Linked DNA regions of Stappia indica. The protein of the gene in region 2 binds, or shares a complex with, the protein of the main gene of each other region. Links are inferred from orthologs where the notes say so. Each region holds a gene or a part of one and is shown on either strand. Other genes may lie near its edges.

Region 1 (3,302 bases), 370 kb from region 2 along the record:
CAGCGGCTCGTCTAGCTCGCGCGGGTTGGCCATCGCGTCGAGGACGGACTTCTTGGTGATGGCGTTGAAGACGACGCGCTGGACCGGCTTGTCCTTCAGCGCCTTCTTCTGCCGCAGCACCTCGAGCACGTGCCAGGAAATCGCCTCTCCCTCGCGGTCGGGGTCAGTTGCGAGGATCAGGCGGTCGGCATCCTTGACGGCGCGGACGATGTCGTTGAGGCGCTTCTGGGACTTCGCATCGACATCCCAGGTCATTGCGAAATCTTCGTCGGGCAGCACCGAGCCGTCCTTGGCGGGCAGGTCGCGGACATGGCCGTAGGAGGCGAGGACCTGATAGTCTGAGCCAAGATACTTGTTGATGGTCTTGGCCTTGGCCGGCGATTCCACGATGACGATATTCATGAGACCCCAAACAGGAAAACGGGTGCGCCGACCCGTCTGGACGGCGCCTTGCAGCGGATACGGTCTGCGCGACTGACGCGGGACGATCCCCCAAATGCATGGCCGCTGTCAAATGACCTTTCCGGCAGGGCGGGTCAAGGGTCGCCGCAGAAATCGCCGCGCTATTGCTGCGAAGGGATAAGACGGGAAGGGGTCTTGCGCCGTTGCGGCCGGTGCCGCTCGTGCAGTGCGGCCCGCCTTGGAGCCGAGGGGCGAGGCGGGCCGAAAGGCCCGCCTTCTCCTTGACTTACGCCACGTTGCGGCGGCGGCCGGCGATCAGATCGAGCACCGAGCGGGCGGCATCGAGCACGTTGGAACCGGGGCCGAAGATTGCCGAGACGCCGGCATCCTTGAGGAACTGGTAGTCCTGGCGCGGGATCACGCCGCCGACGACGACGATGACGTCGGAGGCGCCGCGCGCCTTCAGCGCCTCGACCAGCTGCGGGGCCAGCGTCTTGTGGCCGGCGGCCAGCGACGACATGCCGACCACATGCACCTTGTTCTTCACCGCAAGGTCCGCCGCCTCTTCCGGCGTCTGGAACAGCGGGCCGGCGATGACGTCGAAGCCGATGTCGCCGAAGGCCGAGGCGATCACCTTGGCGCCGCGGTCGTGGCCGTCCTGGCCGAGCTTGGCGACCAGCACGCGCGGCGTCTCGCCGAGCGAGGCGGAAAAGTCGGAGAGCCGCTGCACCAGGGTCTCGTATTCCGGCTCGCCCTCATAGGCCGGCCCGTAGACATGGCGCACCACCTTCGGCACCGCCTCGTGGTCGCCGAAGGCCTCGCGCAGCGCATCGGAAATCTCGCCGAGCGTGGCGCGGGCGCGGGCCGCCTCCACGGCGGCCTCCAGGATGTTGCCCTGGCCCGTGCGGGCGACCTCGCGCAGCGCGTCGAGGGTCTCCTGCGCGCGCTGGGGATCGCGCTGGCGCCGGGTGCGCTCGATGCGGGCGATCTGGGACTCCCGCACCGCCTTGTTGTCGATGTCGAGGATCTCGATGTCGTCCTCGTTCTCCAGGCGGAACCGGTTGACGCCGACGATCACCTCGTCGCCGCGGTCGACGGCGGCCTGGCGACGGGTCGCGGCCTCCTCGATCATCCGCTTGGGCAGGCCCTTGTCGACGGCCGCTGTCATGCCGCCCTCGGCCTCGATGCGCTCGATGATCTCCCAGGCGCGGGTGGCCAGCTCGTTGGTCAGGCTCTCCACGTAATAGGAGCCGGCCAGCGGGTCGACGACCTTGGTCACGCCGGTCTCGTGCTGCAGGATCAGCTGGGTGTTGCGGGCGATGCGCGCGGAAAACTCCGTCGGCAGGGCGATGGCCTCGTCGAAGGAGTTGGTGTGCAGCGACTGGGTGCCGCCCAGCGCCGCCGACATCGCCTCGAAGGCGGTGCGCACGATGTTGTTGTACGGGTCCTGCTCCTGCAGCGACACGCCGGAGGTCTGGCAGTGGGTGCGCAGCATCAGGGAGGAGGCCTTCTTCGGCTGGAACTCCGTCATGATGCGCGACCACAGCAGGCGCGCGGCGCGCAGCTTCGCCGCCTCCATGAAGAAGTTCATGCCGATGGCGAAGAAGAAGGACAGGCGCCCGGCGAAGGCGTCGACGTCGAGCCCCTTCTTCAGCGCGGCGCGCACATATTCGCGCCCGTCCGCCAGGGTGAAGGCCAGCTCCTGCACCAGCGTCGCCCCGGCTTCCTGCATGTGGTAGCCGGAAATGGAGATGGAGTTGAACTTCGGCATCTCCTTCGCCGTGTACTCGATGATGTCGGCGATGATCCGCATCGAGGGCTCGGGCGGATAGATGTAGGTGTTGCGGACCATGAACTCCTTGAGGATGTCGTTCTGGATCGTGCCCGACAGCTTCGCCCGCGGCACGCCCTGTTCCTCGCCCGCGACGATGAAATTGGCGAGGATCGGGATCACGGCGCCGTTCATGGTCATGGAGACGGAGATCTGCTCCAGCGGGATGCCGTCGAACAGGATCTTCATGTCCTCGACGCTGTCGATGGCAACGCCCGCCTTGCCGACATCGCCGACGACGCGCGGGTGGTCGCTGTCATAGCCGCGATGGGTGGCAAGGTCGAAGGCGACCGAGACGCCCTGCTGGCCGGCGGCGAGCGCCTTGCGGTAGAAGGCGTTGGATTCCTCCGCCGTCGAAAAGCCCGCATATTGCCGGATCGTCCAGGGGCGGCCGGCATACATGGTCGCGCGGGGGCCGCGCAGGAAGGGCTCGAAGCCGGGCAGGGTGCCCAGGTGCCCGATCCCTTCCAGATCCTCCTCGGTGTAGAGCGGCTTGACCGGGATGCCCTCCGGCGTCTGCCAGACGAGGTCCTGCGGATCGCTGCCCTTGAGCTCCTTCGAGGCCAGGTCCATCCAGTCGCGAACGGTCTTCTTCTCGGTCATGACCCGCTCCTATTCGAATTCCATGATGATCTCGTCGACGGCGAGGCTGTCGCCCGGCTTGGCGGCGATGGTCTTGACCACGCCCTTGCGCTCGGCCTTCAGCACGTTCTCCATCTTCATCGCCTCCACCGTGGCGAGCGTCTGGCCCGCCTCGACGGTCTGCCCCTGCTCCACCGCGATGGACACCACCAGGCCCGGCATCGGGCACAGCAGCATCTTCGAGGTGTCGGCCGGGATTTTCTCCGGCATCAGCCGCGCGGCCATCGCCTGGCGCGGGGTGAGGCAGGAAAGCACCACCTCGGCGCCGCGCCGGCGCAGGCGGAAGCCTTGCAGCGTCGGGTCGACCTTCACCGCCAGCGGCCGGCCGTCGATGCGCGCCTCGATGAGCGGCGTGCCCGGCTTCCAGTCACCGAGCGACACCTTGCGCGGGGCCGACAGCGCCGTGCCGTCCTCGCCTTCGCGCGGC
Region 2 (3,120 bases):
CGAGTTCGCTCTGCTGCTGCCCGGCTGCGACTCCCGCGAGCGCATCGAGCAGGTGCTGAAGCGCATGCAGGACCGCTTCGCCGTGCCGATGTATATCGGCGGCAACCACCTGCATGTCAGTCTCAGCGTGGGTGCGGCGATTGCGCCCGAAGACAGCCTGTCGATGGGCGAGCTGCTGCGCAAGGCGGACATCGCGCTCTACTCGGCCAAGGCGAGCGGCCGCGGCCGCTGGGCCTTCTTCGAGGCCTGCATGGAAGAACATGTGCGCACCCGGGAGAGCCTTGCCCACGCCCTGCGCGATGCCATTGCCCGCGGCAAGCTCGACGTCGTCTACCAGCCGCAGACCACGATCGACGGAACCAAGGTCCTGTCCGTGGAGGCGCTGCTGCGCTGGACCGATCCCGACATGGGCGCGATCAGCCCGGCGACCTTTGTGCCGATTGCCGAGGAGACCGGCCTGATCAACGATCTCGGCCTCTACGTGCTGCGCCGCGCCTGCCAGGACGCCGCCGCCTGGCCGCATCTGGGCCTTGCGGTCAATGTCTCGCCGACCCAGTTCCGCCATCCGCGTTTCATCGAGGACCTTCGCGACACGCTGGAGGCCTGCAACTTCGAGCCCTCGCGGCTGGAGATCGAGGTGACCGAGTCGGTCTTCGCCGACAACGACAACGACATTCTCAAGATCCTCACCCAGGTGCAGGAAATGGGCGTGCGCGTCGCGCTGGACGATTTCGGCGTCGGCTATTCGAGCCTGAGCTACCTGCGCCGCTTTCCCTTCAACACGTTGAAGATCGACCGCTCCTTCATCGCCGACCTGGAGATCGCACCGCATGCCCATGCGATCCTGTCGACGATCATCGACTTGGGCGAGGCGCTGGGGATGAAGGTGGTGGCGGAAGGCATCGAGACCCGCCAGCAGGCGGTGATCCTGCAGCGGACGAATTGCGACCGCCTGCAGGGCTTCTACCTGTCGCGGCCCGTGCCTCCAAGCCGCATCGCCGAAGCTGAGGCCCGTTTGTCGGGCGAGGATCAGCAGGCCGTGCCGCTCAGGGCGTGATCAGGGGACAAGTCGCGCCCGAAGCTCGCCGTCCAGCCGGGCGATGGCGCCGAACGGCCCGCCTGCCCCGGCAAGCGCCGCGTCGATGTCGCAGACCGCCCGTCCCACCGTGCCGAAGCGCCGGGTGACGGCATCCACCACCCAGTGCCGCTGCTGCCGCGCGCGCCGCCCGGCGAGTTCGCCGCCCGCCTCCAGCCGCGCCGCATGGGCATCGCAGGCCGCAACCGCCTCCGCGATACCCTGCTCCGCCGTCGCCGAGACCATCAGCACCTCGGACAGGGCGGCTCCGGCCGGGCGGGCCAGCGACAGCGCGCCTTGCACATCGGCCGCCGCGCGCCGGGCCAGAGCGCCCATGTCCGCCTTGGTGACCAGCACCAAGTCGGGCAGCTCCATCACCCCGGCTTTCATGAATTGCAGGCTGTCGCCCGACCCCGGCTGGATGCACAGGGCGAGCGTGTCGGCGACATGGGCGACATCCGCCTCCGACTGGCCAATGCCGACCGATTCGACGATCACCCGGTCCATCACCGCGCGCATCAGGACGACGGCGGCGATGGCATGGTCGGAGAGCCCGCCGAGCCGGTCGCGCGCCGCCATCGAGCGCACGAAGACGCCCGTATCCTCAGGATCGGTGGAAAGCCGCGTGCGGTCGCCGAGCAGCGCGCCGCCGGTGATCTGCGAGGAGGGATCGACGGCGATGACGCCGACGCTCTCGCCCCGCCCGCGATAGGTGCGGATAAGGGCGTTGGTCAGCGTCGACTTGCCGACGCCCGGCGGACCGGTCAGCCCGAGGACGCGGCCGCCCCCTGCCCCCGCCGCCTCATCCAGAAGCTGCAGGAAGGCGGGCTCGGCCGCCGCCGTCTCGATGGCCGACAGCGTGCGGGCGAGCGCCGGCTTGCCGCCGGCGGCAAGCTCCGCGATGGTCGCCGGCCGCCGGACCGCCATGGCCTCAGGCCGCTTTCTTCGCCTTCAGCGCCGCCTGCGCGGCCGCCAGCCGGGCGATCGGCACGCGGAACGGCGAGCAGGACACGTAGTCGAGCCCGACGCTCTCGCAGAAGGCGATCGAGGCAGGGTCGCCGCCATGCTCGCCGCAGATGCCGAGCTTGAGGCCCGGGCGGGCCGCCCGGCCGCGGTCGGCGCCGATGCGGATCAGCTCGCCGACGCCCTCCTGGTCGAGCGAGACGAACGGATCGCGCTCCACCACGCCCATGCGCTGGTAGGGGCCGAGGAACGAAGCCGCGTCGTCGCGCGAGATGCCGAAGGTGGTCTGGGTCAGGTCGTTGGTGCCGAAGGAGAAGAACTCCGCCGTCTCGGCGATCTCGCCAGCGCGCAGGCACGCCCGCGGCAGCTCGATCATCGTGCCGACCTGATAGTCGATGGTGACGCCGGTTTCCTGCGCCACCGCCTTCGCCATCGCGTCGATGCGCGCACGCACCAGGTCGAGTTCCGCCTTGACGCCGACCAGCGGCACCATGATCTCCGGCGTCACCGGCGATCCGGTCGTCTTGCCGGCCGCCACGGCACCCTCGAAGATGGCGCGCGCCTGCATTTCGGCGATTTCCGGATAGGTCACCAGCAGTCGGCAGCCGCGATGGCCGAGCATCGGGTTGAACTCGTCGAGATCGTGCGCCCGCTGCCGCAGCACCTCGCTGTCGACGCCCATCACCGCCGCCACCTCGGCGATTTCCTCCTCGCTATGCGGCAGGAACTCGTGCAGCGGCGGGTCGAGCAGGCGGATCGTCACGGGCAGGCCCTGCATGATCTCGAACAGCTCGGTGAAGTCGCCGCGCTGCATCGGCAGCAGCTTGTCGAGCGCCGCACGGCGGCCCTGTTCGGTCTCCGACAGGATCATTTCGCGCACCGCGACGATGCGCTCTTCTTCGAAGAACATGTGCTCGGTGCGGCACAGGCCGATGCCTTCGGCGCCGAAGCCGCGGGCCGCGCGCGCATCCGCCGGCGTCTCGGCATTGGTGCGCACCGCCATCCGCCGGTGGACGTCGGCCCACTCCATCAGCCGGGCGAACTCGCCGGACATTTCCGGCTGCAGCATCGCCACCTCGCCG

Evidence for each region.
Region 1: the proteins of GH266_RS05470 (region 2) and scpA are in contact, whole or in part, in a crystal structure (PDB 8DPB), measured with the Methylorubrum extorquens proteins. The link is inferred for Stappia indica from one-to-one orthologs. Residues at the interface, in SOR26638.1 of Methylorubrum extorquens: Arg20, Ala21, Ala24, Arg25, Thr28, Ser32, Arg33, Arg34, His37, Thr98, Gly99, Gly100, Ser101, Ile102, Leu103, Lys106, Thr107, Ala110, Ala113, Ile114, Asp115, Arg116, Ala118, Phe119, Ile120, Arg121, Pro122, Pro124; in SOR27001.1 of Methylorubrum extorquens: Glu577, Glu578, Asn579, Asp580, Gly581, Arg582, Arg583, Arg585, His596, Ala604, Ser605, Ala608, Asp609, Gly611, Phe612, Asp613, Val614, Asp615, Ile616, Gly617, Pro618, Leu619, Glu625, Arg628, Gln629, Val631, Glu632, Asn633, Asp634, Glu661.

What each region holds. Positions count from the first base shown.
Region 1 is NZ_CP046908.1:770,384-773,685, reverse strand. The notes cover bases 263-3,253. They hold scpA (methylmalonyl-CoA mutase), read right to left. Parts: upstream 2,837-3,253; coding sequence 689-2,836; downstream 263-688. Other genes in these bases: GH266_RS03570 (acetyl-CoA carboxylase biotin carboxylase subunit), read right to left, coding at 2,846-3,253; topA (type I DNA topoisomerase), read right to left, coding at 263-402. Outside these bases: more of topA, read right to left, coding at 1-262; more of GH266_RS03570, read right to left, coding at 3,254-3,302. UniProt on the Escherichia coli protein: Catalyzes the interconversion of succinyl-CoA and methylmalonyl-CoA. Could be part of a pathway that converts succinate to propionate.
Region 2 is NZ_CP046908.1:1,137,419-1,140,538, forward strand. The notes cover bases 31-2,839. They hold GH266_RS05470 (ArgK/MeaB family GTPase), read right to left. Parts: upstream 2,003-2,839; coding sequence 1,058-2,002; downstream 31-1,057. Other genes in these bases: GH266_RS05465 (bifunctional diguanylate cyclase/phosphodiesterase), read left to right, coding at 31-1,057; ppdK (pyruvate, phosphate dikinase), read right to left, coding at 2,007-2,839. Outside these bases: more of GH266_RS05465, read left to right, coding at 1-30; more of ppdK, read right to left, coding at 2,840-3,120. UniProt on the Escherichia coli protein: Binds and hydrolyzes GTP. Likely functions as a G-protein chaperone that assists AdoCbl cofactor delivery to the methylmalonyl-CoA mutase (MCM) ScpA and reactivation of the enzyme during catalysis.